One region of the Kitasatospora sp. NPDC057738 genome, then DNA from elsewhere that is predicted to be linked to it. Evidence: predicted binding sites of a transcription regulator. Region 1 holds the regulator's gene; the other holds the start of a gene.
What was found. The regulator HspR, encoded in region 1, represses chaperone genes until heat shock. The targets are predictions, from matches to a motif close to TTGAGNNNNNNNNNCTCAA.
Positions count from the first base shown of each region.

Region 1 (7,033 bases):
GGCCGAGGACATATCCGAGTTGGAATAGCGAGTCGACCTTGTAGTCGTCTCGCATTTCGGCTATATGTCTGGCCAGTGTCCGCTCGCTAATTCCAAGGCGTCGTGCGATAACTCGGTGATTGGTTCCTTCGAGCATCTGGTCAATGATCGTCTGGCGCAGGCGTGACACGACCTGCTGCGGCACCGTGCGGTCGCCCTCGAATTCCAGGGCCCGGCTCCAGTACTGCTCGAAGACCTCATTGGCAAGATAGTCGACGACGGCAGGGTCGTAGATGAAGGCCGCGAGGCTCATGTCATCGTCGATCGGGATCACTGCCACGCGCCGATCCATCACTATGAGCCGCGTATAGGGCTCGTCAAGCGTGCGGTACTGGCCGCCGGCTTGGGCGAGTGTGGCGACGTAATCCCTGGTCGGCTGGTGGTATCGGGTGCTGGCGTGGTAGATCGTCCGCATCTTCGTCCCACTGCGGAGCGTCTCCAGATCGTATGCGATCATTCCGGCGAGAAGATCCGGCTGCCGGGGGCCGCCAGGTTGGAGCGCCAGGGCCTCCTCGAATCCGGAACCCCTGAACTGCTCCAGCCGCTGCCGAATGAGCGCCTTCCCCCGAACATGCTCTATGGACCCTCCGGACCGCTTCGGGGTGTGGAATTCCCGGGCCAGATCCTGCAGTTCGGAGGGGAGCGATACGGCGCGTGACAGGAGTTCCAGTGCCTGACGTTGCCACGAATGGCTGAGGCTTGTCGAGAGCTGCGCGGGGTCGGCGGCCACGAAAACATTCGGATCATCACTGTCGGGTATGAGAAGGCCGATCCTCACCAGCTCGCCCCGCGCGGGATCATCCTGGTCGAGGTCGGAGTCCAACGGCAGTTTGCCGTCTCCTCGGATGACGGCGAGATATAGCTCTCGTGCTTCTGGCGAGAGGATGGTCAAGCCGGCGGCAAGGGGCTGCTCTCGTCCACTCATTCGCGACTCCTTGCCGTTACCGTGCTACCTGCGTCCCATCAGCGCTGGTGCTGAACGAGTTTTAGCATGCCAGATCTGGTGAGTCCCCCGGAGAGGGAATACGACCGCACTCTCTCACCGCACGGCAGCCGCCGGCACCCCCCGAGAGGAGGGGCCGGCGGCCGGTGGGTGCTTCGGTCAGCGCTTGGGGCGCCAGACGACGAGGGCGCTGGACTGCGGGGTGGGGGGCTGGTACGGGACGAGGTCGCGCCGGTAGGACGCGTGGACGGCGGCCTCGCGCTGCTGGAGGGCGGTGGCGGCGCCCTCCAGGGAGTCGACCAGTTCCGCGACCCGGGACCGCAGGGCGGTGACCTGGTTCTCCAGCTCGATGATCCGCTTGATGCCCGCCAGGTTGATGCCCTCGTCCTGGGAGAGCCGCTGGACCTCGCGCAACTGCTGGATGTCGCGGGCGGAGTAGCGGCGGCCGCGGCCGGCGGTGCGGTCGGGGCAGACCAGTCCGAGGCGGTCGTACTGACGCAGGGTCTGCGGGTGCAGACTGGACAGTTCGGCGGCCACGGAGATGACGTACACCGGGGTGTCCTCGGTGAGGACGTACGTCGGCGGGGCCGCGGCGGCGCGGCGGGTGCGGCGGGGGCCGGCGCCGGGCAGGCCCTCGCCGAGGCCGGGGCCGATCGGGGTGTCGGGGTCGATCGGGTTCATCGGGGACATCTGGTCGTCACGCTCCCTTCGCCGCCCGGAACAGGGCGGCGCGCGGATCGTCGGAGGCGGTGGCCTCGCGGTACTGCTCAAGGGCGTTCAGCGCGTCGCCGGTGACGTGCTGGGGCACCACGACCTCGACGGTGACGAGGAGGTCGCCGCGGGTGCCGTCCTTGCGGGTGGCGCCCTTGCCGCGGGCGCGCATGGTGAGGCCGTTGGCGCTGCCCGGGGGCAGCTTGAGCTTCACGGTCGGGCCGTTCAGCGTGGGCACCTCGATGGTGGCGCCGAGCGCGGCTTCGGGGAAGGCCACCGGGACGGTGACGGTGAGGTTGTCGCCCTTGCGGCCGAAGACCGGGTGGGAGTCGACGTGCACGGTCACGTAGAGGTCGCCGGGCTGCCCGCCGCGCTCGCCCTGGGCGCCCTTGCCCTTGAGCCGGATGCGCTGGTCGGCCTGGACGCCGGCCGGGATCCGGACCTGCATGGTGCGGGCCGAGCTGGCCCGGCCGCTGCCGTGGCAGTCGGGGCACGGGTCGTCGACGATCATGCCCCGGCCGCGGCAGTCCTTGCACGGCTCGGAGAGGGCGAAGGCGCCCTGGCCGCGGCTGACGGTGCCCGCGCCGACGCAGGTCGGACAGACCCGCGGGGTGGTGCCGGACTTGGCGCCGGTGCCGTTGCAGCCCCGGCAGGGGGCCTGGCTGGTCATCCGCAGCGGGACGGTCGCGCCGTCCACCGCCTCCTCGAAGGAGAGCGTCACCTCGGTCTCGACGTCGGCGCCGCGCCGGGGCTGGGCCTGCCGGGTGCCGCCGCGGTTGAAGAGGCCGCCGAACACGTCGCCGAGGCCGCCGCCGGCCTGGCCGGCGCCGCCCTGGCTGCCGCTGAAGAGGTCGCCGAAGTCGAAGCTGTAGCTGCCGTTGCCGCCGGGGGCGCCGCCGGCCCGGAAGCCGCCGTTGGCGAAGAGGCTGCGGGCCTCGTCGTACTCCTTGCGGCGCTTCTCGTCGGAGAGGACGTCGTACGCCTCGGAGATGTCCTTGAACCGCTCCTCGGCCTTGGAGTCACCCTTGTTGGCGTCGGGGTGGAACTCGCGCGCGAGCTTGCGGTAGGTCTTCTTGATCTCGGTGGCGGTGGCGTCCTTGGGCACGCCGAGGACCTTGTAGTAGTCCTTCTCGACAAAGTCCTTGCCACTCATGGCTTCCGCCACCTCCCGATGTCCATCGTCACTGTGCTGTCAACAGCCGGTGAGCAAACGGCTGCTGACAGAGCGCTGCGGAGCCGGCCGCCGTACTGGCCGGCGTACGACTCCGCAGCGCACTGGTTGTCAGCTGTCACAGGTTGTCAGCTGTCCGAGCCACCGTCGGACTTGTCCGCGTCGGCGGACTTCGGCTCGGCGTCCGGGGAGGACGCCTGGCTGCCGGGCTGGGGTTCCGCGACGGCCACCATCGCCGGGCGGATGATCCGCTCGCCGATGCGGTAGCCGGGCTGGAGGATCTGCACGCAGGTGTCCTCGGTGACGTCCGAGGAGTAGCTGTGCATCAGCGCCTCGTGCATGGTCGGGTCGAAGGGCTCGCCCTCCTTGCCGAACTGCTGCAGGCCCAGCTTGGCGACGACCGTCTCCAGCGACTCGGCGACGGACTTGAAGCCGCCCGTGACCTCGCCGTGCTCGCGGGCGCGGCCGATGTCGTCCAGGACCGGGATCAGCGACTCCAGGATGTTGGAGACGGCGATCTCGCGGACGGTCAGCCGGTCGCGCTCGACGCGCTTGCGGTAGTTCTGGTACTCGGCCTGGAGGCGCTGGAGGTCACCGGTGCGCTCGGCGAGCTCGCGCTTGGCGGTGGCGAGGTCGTCCGAACCGGATTCCCCGGTGCCGGCCGCGGCGGCCTCCTCGGCAGCCTTGATCACGGCCTCTTCGGCGGCGGAGTCGTCGCCGGGCTTACCGCCCTGCGGCTTGTCCGTCATGCCGCACCGCCCTTGGGCTTCTCGTCGTCCACGATCTCGGCGTCGACGACGTCGTCGTCCTTGGCCTGGGCGGAGTCACCGGAGGGGGCGGCACCGGCAGCGGCGTCGGCGTTGGCGTACAGCGCCTGGCCGAGCTTCTGCGCGGTGGTGGAGACCTTCTCCGAGGCCTCGCGGATCTTCGCGATGTCCTCGCCCTTCAGGGCCTCCTTGAGCTCGCCGATGGCGGTCTCGACCTCGGTCTTGACGTCGCCCGGCAGCTTGTCGGCGTTGTCGGCGATGAACTTCTCGGTCGAGTAGACGAGCTGCTCGGCGGAGTTGCGGGTCTCCACGGCCTCGCGGCGCTTGTGGTCGTCCTCGGCGTACTGCTCGGCCTCGCGGCGCATGCGGTCGACCTCGTCCTTCGGCAGCGAGGAGCCGCCGGTGACGGTCATCTTCTGCTCCTTGCCGGTGCCGAGGTCCTTGGCACCGACGTGCATGATGCCGTTGGCGTCGATGTCGAAGGTGACCTCGATCTGCGGCAGGCCGCGCGGCGCCGGCGGCAGGCCGGTCAGCTCGAACATGCCGAGCTTCTTGTTGTACGCGGCGATCTCGCGCTCGCCCTGGTAGACCTGGATCTGCACGGACGGCTGGTTGTCCTCGGCCGTGGTGAAGATCTCGGAGCGCTTGGTCGGGATCGTGGTGTTGCGCTCGATCAGCTTGGTCATGATGCCGCCCTTGGTCTCGATGCCGAGGGACAGCGGGGTGACGTCGAGCAGCAGGACGTCCTTGACCTCGCCCTTGAGGACACCGGCCTGGAGCGCGGCGCCGATGGCGACGACCTCGTCCGGGTTGACGCCCTTGTTGGCGTCCTGGCCGCCGGTCAGCTCCTTGACGAGCTCGGCGACGGCCGGCATGCGGGTCGAGCCGCCGACGAGGACGACGTGGTCGATCTCGGAGAGCGAGATGCCGGCGTCCTTGATGACGTTGTGGAACGGGACCTTGCAGCGCTCCAGCAGGTCCGCGGTCAGCTGCTGGAACTGGGCGCGGGTGAGCTTCTCGTCCAGGTGCAGCGGGCCCTCGGCGGAGGCCGTGATGTACGGCAGGTTGATCGAGGTCTCGGAGGACGAGGACAGCTCGATCTTCGCCTTCTCGGAGGCCTCGCGCAGACGCTGCAGGGCCATCTTGTCCTTGGACAGGTCGACGCCGTGGCCGGCCTGGAAGACCTTGACCAGGTGGTCGACGACGCGCTGGTCCCAGTCGTCACCACCGAGGTGGTTGTCACCGTTGGTGGCCTTCACCTCGACGACCCCGTCGCCGATCTCCAGCAGGGAGACGTCGAAGGTGCCGCCGCCGAGGTCGAAGACCAGGATGGTCTGGTCGTCCTTGTCCAGGCCGTACGCGAGGGCGGCCGCGGTCGGCTCGTTGACGATGCGCAGGACGTTGAGGCCCGCGATCTCACCGGCCTCCTTGGTGGCCTGGCGCTCGGAGTCGTTGAAGTACGCCGGGACGGTGATGACGGCGTCGGTGACGGTCTCGCCCAGGTACGCCTCGGCGTCCCGCTTCAGCTTCTGCAGCACGAAGGCCGAGATCTGCTGGGGGTTGAAGTCCTTGCCATCGATGTTGATCTTCCACCCGGTGCCCATGTGGCGCTTGACCGAGCGGATGGTGCGGTCGACGTTGGTGACCGCCTGGCGCTTGGCCACCTCGCCGACCAGAACCTCGCCGTTCTTGGCGAAGGCGACGACGGACGGCGTGGTCCGCGCACCCTCGGCGTTCGTGATGACGGTGGGCTCGCCACCCTCCAGAACGCTGACGACCGAGTTCGTCGTACCGAGGTCGATGCCGACCGCGCGTGCCATCGTAGATACCTCCACGGAAGAGTTGAGCTTTACGGGCTCAAGGATGCATGACTCGGTGGGCGGCGTCAACAGGTATGAGTGCGGCTCGCTCAACTTTGCTGAGCGGATCGGTGGGCGCCCGCCGCCGGAGTGCCCCGCCGCGCCGTGGCGGGGGTGCGCCCACGTGACTGCCGCCATAGCTTGGGAATCTTCTGGAGAACCGTTGTCCACCGGTAATGTCCGGGCCGTCGGCCCGGCAAGTTACCGACCAGTACACTCGGTTCCCGAAGAACGTGGAACCGCAGAGCCTGCTCAACCGCGAAGCCGCAGGAGACGGAGAGCCGATGCAGCTAGCAGCGATCGTCATCTCGCTGGTCACATTCGTGATCGGCACCGCGCTCGCCGCCCGTGCGGCGTTGTACATCTACAAGGTGGTCCGCACCGGCGCGCCGGACTCCACCCGCTTCGGGCAGCCCGCCCAGCGGGTGAAGACCGTCGCGACCGAGTTCGTCGGCCACACCAGGATGAACCGCTGGGGGATCGTCGGGATCGCCCACTGGTTCGTCGCGGTGGGCTTCTTCAGCCTGGTGCTGACCATCGTCAACGCCTTCGGCCAGCTCTTCGACGCCGACTTCGCGCTGCCGATCATCGGCCACTGGACGATCTGGCAGCTCTTCGTCGAGCTGGTCGGCACCCTGACCACCCTGGGCATCCTGGTCCTGATCGTGATCCGGCTGATGAGCCTGCCGTCCCGGTCGGGCCGCAAGTCCCGGTTCGCCGGCTCGATCGCCTGGCAGGCCTTCTACGTCGAGTACACGATCCTCGGCATCGGCCTGTGCATCCTGATGCTGCGCGGCCTGGAGGGCGCCCTCAACGGCGTCGACTCGTACGGGCCGGAGCACCTGGTCTCGTACCCGCTGGTCTCCGCGCTGAGCGGCCTGTCGCACGGCACGCTGGAGAACCTGATCTACCTGTTCGCGATGCTGAAGATCTGCATCTCGTTCGCGTGGGCGACCACCATCGGCCTCAACCCCTCGATGGGCGTGGCCTGGCACCGCTTCCTCGGCTTCTTCAACATCTACTTCAAGCGCGAGGAGGACGGCGGCACCGCGCTCGGCGCCCTCCGTCCGATGACCAGCGACGGTCAGCCGATCGACTTCGAGGACCCGGCCGAGGACGCCGTCTTCGGCGTCTCCCAGGTCGAGCACTTCTCCTGGAAGGGCATCCTCGACTTCTCCACCTGCACCGAGTGCGGCCGCTGCCAGTCGCAGTGCCCGGCCTGGAACACCGGCAAGCCGCTCTCGCCGAAGCTGCTGATCATGAGCCTGCGCGAGCACGCCTACGGCAAGGCGCCGTACCTGCTGGCCGGCGGCGGCAAGGACATGGAGGGCGAGGAGAAGGCCACCTCCGAGCAGCTCGAGGACGTCCCGGCGGCCGCCCTGGCCGAGGCCGCGCGCCCGCTGATCGGCACCGCCGAGGAGAACGGCGTCATCGACCCGGACGTGCTGTGGTCCTGCACCACCTGCGGCGCCTGCGTCGAGCAGTGCCCGGTGGACATCGAGCACATCGACCACATCGTCGACATGCGCCGCTACCAGGTGAT
Region 1 covers NZ_JBHVJT010000002.1:118,379-125,411, reverse strand. Annotated here, with positions in the region: gene ACFVGO_RS01740 (helix-turn-helix domain-containing protein) at 1-964, opposite strand, end outside; gene ACFVGO_RS01735 (heat shock protein transcriptional repressor HspR) at 1,142-1,672, opposite strand; gene dnaJ (molecular chaperone DnaJ) at 1,680-2,846, opposite strand; gene grpE (nucleotide exchange factor GrpE) at 2,993-3,613, opposite strand; gene dnaK (molecular chaperone DnaK) at 3,610-5,451, opposite strand; gene ACFVGO_RS01715 (heterodisulfide reductase-related iron-sulfur binding cluster) at 5,775-7,033, shown strand, end outside.

Region 2 (7,033 bases), on a different contig from region 1:
CAGTTCGGCCCGCATCGCGGGCAGCAGCCAGGGCGCCAGCCGGGCGTAGCCGCCGCCCAGCACCACCTCGGCCGGATCCAGCAGGTTGACCGCGCCGGCGGCCGCGGTGCCGAGCGCGGCACCGGCCCCGGCCAGCGCCGCGAGGGCGGCCCGCTCCCCGGCCCCGGCCCGGTCGGCGAGCAGCGCCACCCAGTCGCCCCGGGCTCCGGCCAGACCGGCCGCCCGCAGCACCGCCGCCTCGCCCGCGTACTGCTCCAGGCAGCCGTTCGCCCCGCAGGCGCAGCGCGGCCCGTCGGGGTGGACCGGCACGTGGCCGAACTCGCCGGCGAAGCCGCCGGCCCCGCGCAGCAGCCGGCCGCCGACCACGATCGCCGCGCCCACCCCGGCCTCGGCGGAGACGTACAGGAAGTCGTCCGGGCCCGCGCCCAGCCAGCGCTCGGCCAGTCCGCCGAGGTTGGCCTCGTTGTCCGCCTCGATCGGCAGCCCGGCCAGGCCGCCGCCGGCCGTCCGCAGAGCCGGGCGCAGTGCGGCGGCCAGCGGGACGTCCTGCCAGTCCAGGTTGGCGGCCCGCTGGAGCACCCCGCCGGAGCCGCCGACCAGCCCGGGCACGGCCAGGGTGAGCCCGGCCGGGCGCAGCCCCGACTCGGCGACGGCCTCGTGCAGCAGGTGGGCGAGGTCGGCCATCACGGCGGCGGGCTCGCGCCCGTGGTTGGAGACCTCCCGGCGCCGCCAGGCGCGCACCTCCCCGCGCAGGTCCACCACGCAGGCGCCCAGGTGGCGCACCCCGATCTCGGCGCCGAGGCCGCCGGGCCCGTCCGGGTTGAGGCCGAGCGCGGTGCCGGGACGGCCGACCTTGCCGCTGGGCGCGGCGGGGCCCTCCTCGACCACCAGGCCGGCGGCGATCAGCTGTTCGGCGAGCGAGGAGACGGCGGCCCTGGTCAGGCCGGTCCCGGCGGCCACCTCCGCGCGCGAGCGCGGTCCGCCCGCGATCGTCCCGAGCACCAGGGCCAGGTTGGCCCGGCGCATCCCCTGCTGGCTGGCGGGCCCGGTCCGGACCGGGTCCGGCTCACGCATAAGCCTCACCTCGCCCCTTTACGGCACATCCGGTGGCATCCCGGGTGCAGCGTAGTCGGGTTCCGGGGGCACCGTCGCCGGCACCGGGACGGGCTCGGCCCGGGTCCGCCCGGCGGGCGGGACGAAGACCCACCGGCGCATCGCCCGGTAGCGGAACAGCATCGCCACGAAGGTGCCGACGACCATCCCGCTGAGGAAGTCCGCGACCTCCTGCTCGAAGGGCCCGATGTACGGCTCGCGCAGGTCCAGGAGGTAGCGGGAGACCACCAGCGGCACGTCGTTGACGGCGATCGCCACGGCGCTGACCAGGACGAACATCAGCACCTCGCGCTTGCGGCCGGCGGCCCGGAAGGCCCAGCGGCGGTTCAGCACGTAGGAGACGACGGTGCCGATCACGGTCGCGACGGTCAGCGCGACCACCGGTTTGCGCTCCAGCACCGTGAACTTGAGCTCGAAGTTGATCACCGTGGTGAGCACGAAGCAGCCGCTCCCGACCAGCAGGAACTTCACCAGCCGGCGGTGGCGCACCAGGAAGGGGCGCAGCCGGTCGGGCACCCGGGCCAGGGCGCGCTGCGTGGGGGACGGCATCTCCGCAGTCTCGCACGCGGGGGTGCCGCCGGCCCTTCAGATCGCCGGTGGCCCGTTCGGGTCGCCGGCGGCCGTCGGACCGGCGGCTCCCGGAGCGCCGGTGCGTGGCCCGGGCCGCCGGTGCGGGCGGCCCGGGTCGGCGGTCAGGCGGCCACCAGCACCGTGGCCCCGGCCGGCTCCAGCGCCAGCTCCAGCACCTCCCGCACGTCCGCCACCGGGTGGACGGTGAGCCGCTCCAGCACCTCGGCCGGGACGTCGTCCAGGTCGGCCTCGTTGCGCCTGGGGATGATCACCGTGGTGACCCCGGCCCGGTCGGCGGCGAGCAGCTTCTGCTTCACCCCGCCGATCGGCAGCACCCGCCCGGTCAGCGACACCTCGCCGGTCATCGCCACGTCGGTGCGCACCCTGCGGCCCGAGAGCAGCGAGGCCAGCGCCGTGGTCATGGTGATGCCGGCGCTCGGCCCGTCCTTGGGGACGGCCCCGGCCGGGATGTGCAGGTGCACGCCGCGGTCCCGCAGCGAGGTGACCGGCAGCTCCAGCTCGGCGCCGCGCGAGCGCAGGTAGGAGAGCGCGATGTGCGCGGACTCCTTCATCACGTCGCCCAGCTGTCCGGTGAGGGTCAGCCCGGTGCCGCCGGTCTCGGCGTCGGCCAGCGAGGCCTCGATGTAGAGGACGTCGCCGCCGGCGCCGGTCACCGCGAGGCCGGTGGCCACGCCGGGGACGGCGGTGCGGCGCTCGGCCGGCTCCTGGGCGGACTCCGGCACGTGGTGCGGCCGGCCGATCAGGGCGCGCAGGTCCTGCGGGCCGACCCGGGCGGGCAGCTCGCGCTCGCCCAGTTCGGCCTGCGCGGCGATCCTGCGCAGCACCCGGGCGATCGAGCGCTCCAGGGTGCGCACGCCCGCCTCCCGGGTGTACTCCCCGGCGAGGCTGCGCAGCGCCGACTCGTCCACGGTGACCTGCCCGCCGCCGAGACCGGCCTTCTCCAGCTGGCGCGGGAGCAGGTGGTCGCGGGCGATGGCGACCTTCTCGTCCTCGGTGTAGCCGTCCAGCCGGACCAGCTCCATCCGGTCGAGCAGCGGCTCGGGGATGGCCTCCAGCACGTTGGCGGTGGCGAGGAAGACGACGTCGGAGAGGTCGAGCTCGACCTCCAGGTAGTGGTCCCGGAAGGTGTGGTTCTGCGCCGGGTCCAGCACCTCCAGCAGGGCGGCGGCCGGGTCGCCCCGGTAGTCGGAGCCGACCTTGTCGATCTCGTCGAGCAGGACGACCGGGTTCATCGAGCCGGCCTCCTTGATCGCCCGCACCAGCCGGCCGGGCAGCGCGCCGACGTAGGTGCGCCGGTGGCCGCGGATCTCCGCCTCGTCCCGGACGCCGCCGAGCGCGACCCGGACGAACCTGCGGCCCATGGCGCGGGCCACCGACTCGCCGAGCGAGGTCTTGCCGACGCCGGGCGGGCCGACCAGGGCCAGCACCGCGCCGCCCGCCCGTCGCCCGCCGGTACCGCTCGTGGGAAGCGCTCCGCGCTGCCCCTCCCGCGGGCCGCCGACCGGCCCGAGCCCCTGGTCGGCCCGGCGCTTGCGGACGGCCAGGTACTCGACGATGCGGTCCTTCACGTCGTCGAGGCCCGTGTGGTCGGCGTCCAGCACCGCGCGGGCGCCGGCGATGTCGTACTCGTCCTCGGTGCGCTCGCTCCAGGGCAGTTCCAGGACGGTGTCCAGCCAGGTCCGGATCCAGGAGCCCTCGGGCGACTGGTCGGAGGAGCGCTCCAGCTTGTCGACCTCCTTGAGCGCGGCCTCGCGGACCTTCTCGGGCAGGTCGGCGGCCTCGACCCGGGCGCGGTAGTCGCCCTCCTCGTCGGCCGCCTCGCCGTTCAGCTCGGCCAGTTCCTTGCGGACGGCCTCCAGCTGGCGGCGGAGCAGGAACTCCTTCTGCTGCTTGGCCACGCCCTCCTCGACGTCCTTGCGGATGGTGTCGTTGACCTCCTCCTCGGCGAGGTGGTCGCGCAGCAGGGTGAGCGCGTACTCCAGTCGGGCGACCTGGTCGGCCTCCAGCAGCACCTTGAGCTTCTGCTCGGCGGTGGCGAAGGGCGCGTAGCCGATGTTGTCGGCGAGCTCGCCGACGCCCTCGATCTGCGCCACCCGGTCGACGATCTGCCAGGCGCCGCGCTTGCGCAGCCACTGGGTGGACAGCGCCTTGTACTCCTTGACCAGATCGGCGGCCCGGCCGGCCACCGGGGTGCCCACCGAGGACTCCCGGAACGGCGTGGTCTCCACCCAGAGGGCGGCGCCGGGGCCGGTGGTGCCGGCCCCGATCCGGACCCGGCTCACGGCGCGCACCAGCGCCGCCGGATCGCCGTCCGCCAGCCGGCCGACCTGCTCCACGGTGGCCAGGGTGCCGGCCGCCGCGTACGAGCCGTCCACCCGCGGGACCAGCAGGACCTGCGGCTTGCCGGTGCCGGTGGCGGCGGCCCGGGCGGCCTCGACCGCGGCGCGCACCTCGGCGTCCTTCAGGTCCAGCGGCACGACCATGCCCGGCAGGACGACCTCGTCGTCGAGCGGCAGCACGGGCAGGGTGAGCGGTGTGGACGTCGATGCCATGATCTCTCCCCAGTCAGTGAACTTGAGTCGACCTGACTAAGGCTTGGCGGCCGCCGGATGTTCCCGGCGCTCTGTTCGCCGTGAGCGAACACATATCGGGCCGGGAAGCCCGCGCCCGACTCCGTCAAGAGAGGGGTGGGCGCACCTCGGGGAATCCCGGCACGAGGCCCCCGGGGCCCGGACGGCCCCGGCCGGACGGCGGCGTCAACGCGCCGTCCACACCCGCGCGGGCGCACCGCCGGCGGCCGTCGCGACGGCCGGACGCGGCCGGGGCGGGCGCCGCTCCACCCGGCGCAGCCAGCGCCACAGCGCGACCCCGGTGAGCACCGCGGCCGGGTGCCCCACCCCCGTGATCACGTCCTTGTCGGTGGCGATCTGCTGGGCGATCATCAGCCCCGCACCGCCCAGCGCGAGCAGCCGCCCGCGCCAGGAGAGCAGCCCGGCCACCGCGCCCAGGCAGGCGAGCACGCCGTAACTGACCCCGATGTCCAGGTAGTCCATCGCCTCGGGCGCCATCCGCCCGGTCTCCACCGCGATGATCACCACCCCCTGGGAGAGCAGCGTGGCCGCGACGTGCCCGACCGCGAACACCGCCGCCGCCCGGGCCGGACCGACCCGGCGCTCCAGCGGGGCGAGGGTGAGGGCGAATCCCCACAGGTAGGGCATCCACACCTCGCCGGCCACCCAGAATCCGCTCAGCACAAGAGCACGCAAAGGATGCTGGAGCAGGTTGTGCCCGTCCGAGCTGGAGGCCTCCTGCAACCGCTGGACGAGTTCCGGGTCGGCGAGCTTGGCGAAGGTCGTGGTGGCGCCCACGACGGCGAGGTACCCGAGCGTGAAGGGCGTGCTCCGGGGTGTCGGCACCCGCTCCAACAGCCACTGGAGGACGCCGGTGCGCAGCCCGAGGCGGAGCATTCCGTAGGGCGCTCCCGCACCCCCGCACCCGTCGGCACTCCGTCCGAGTCCCGCCATGCCGCCTCCGCTCCACGCCGCAGCCACCGGCTCCCCGCCCGGGCCCAACGTACCGGCGCGCGCCGCGGGTTCCGCCCGGTCGGGTGTTGTCGTGGCCACGGTACGTCGAGGTTCTGAGAGGCACCTGGGAAAAGCCCGTGAAGAACACCGCCGTAGCGGACGGCGGGATTCCCGACATTGGTCCAGACCTTCTCCCCCGCAACGCGGCAGTAGGGCCTCTGACCGGCGACTTGGCGTCAACTGAACTGCATACGTACCGTTACGCAGTGAAAATTCGCCGGGTAAGGTATCGGCCCGTGCCCACTCGTGCAGTGGGTCCGAGGGCGGCCCGACAGCCGGCCCACGGGCCGGAAACGTCCGGTCCACCTGCCGGGAAGCATCCGCTGTCCGTACGCTGCGAAGTGCGCGGGAGAAGTGGGCGGCCGACCATCCGTCCTCGGCTCCCGATCGCGCGACGGGACGGCGGACCCGGCACAGTCCACGACGGAACAAGACTACGAGCGGAGCCCCGCCATCCCCACAGGTGGCCGGCCCGCAGCCCTGGGGGCGGTGGCGTGACCGTGACAGAAATTCAGCAGGACAACCACAACACCGGTGGCACTGTGAGCAGCCAGCGCAGAGTCCTGGTGGTGGAGGACGAGCCCACGATCGCCGAGTCGATCGCCGCCCGGCTGGGCGCCGAGGGCTTCAAGGTCGCCGTGGCCCACGACGGCCCCGGCGCGGTCGACGGCTTCCACACCTGGCAGCCGGACCTGGTGGTCCTCGACATCATGCTGCCCGGCTTCGACGGGCTGGAGGTGTGCCGCCGGATCCAGGCCCAGCGCCCGGTGCCGGTGCTCATGCTGACCGCCCGCGACGACGAGACGGACCTGCTGGTCGGCCTCGGCGTGGGCGCGGACGACTACATGACCAAGCCGTTCTCGATGCGCGAACTGGCCGCCCGCGTCAACGTCCTGCTGCGCCGCGTCGAGCGCGCCCAGCAGGCCGCCCGCACGCCCGCACTGGGCAGCCTGCGGTTCGGCGAGCTGGAGATCGACCACGTGCAGCGCCGGGTCCGGCTGGCCTCGGGCGACGTCCACCTGACGCCGACCGAGTTCGACCTGCTCGCCTGCCTGGCCGCCCAGCCGCGCGCCGTGCTCACCCGCGAGCAGCTGCTGGCCGAGGTCTGGGACTGGACCGACGCGTCCGGCACCCGCACGGTGGACAGCCACGTCAAGGCGCTGCGCCGGAAGATCGGTGCCAGCTGGATCCGCACCGTCCACGGAGTCGGCTACGCCCTGGAGGCCCCGCTCTCCTGACGGCATCGATCGGGCGACGGGCCACCGGGGGGCCCGTGTCCGGACGACGCCGTGCCACCACGCGGGGGGACGACGCGGGGACCACAGGGGACAATGACCTTTCCACAGCAACGCAACGGGGAATCCGACGGCACGCGGCAGCAGAACCTGGCCGCCCGCGCCGCCCGCCGGGTCTGGGCCGACATCCGGCCGCTCGATCCGGTCCGCTCGATCAAGGGCAAACTCACCCTGCTCGTGATCGTCTCCGTGTTCCTGGCCACCGGGATGGTGGTCGTGGCGATCCGGTCCGAGACCCAGATCCGGATCATCATGGTCTTCTCCATGATCGCCTCGCTGCTCTTCATGCAGTTCCTCGCGCACGGGCTCACCGCCCCCCTGCGCGAGATGACGGCCGCCGCCCGCGCGATGGCCTCCGGGGACTACACCCGCCGGGTCGAGGCGGGCTCGCGCGACGAGATCGGCGAGCTGGCGGCCGCGTTCAACGCCATGGCCGCCGACCTCCAGGCC
Region 2 covers NZ_JBHVJT010000122.1:7,055-14,087, forward strand. Annotated here, with positions in the region: gene ACFVGO_RS37785 (ROK family transcriptional regulator) at 1-1,074, opposite strand, end outside; gene ACFVGO_RS37790 (GtrA family protein) at 1,093-1,662, opposite strand; gene lon (endopeptidase La) at 1,806-4,256, opposite strand; gene ACFVGO_RS37800 (rhomboid-like protein) at 4,461-5,171, opposite strand; gene ACFVGO_RS37805 (response regulator transcription factor) at 5,789-6,526, shown strand; gene ACFVGO_RS37810 (HAMP domain-containing sensor histidine kinase) at 6,620-7,033, shown strand, end outside.
Region 2: lon (endopeptidase La) is a predicted target of HspR. The motif match lies at 4,279-4,297, and genes of this name have one in related genera.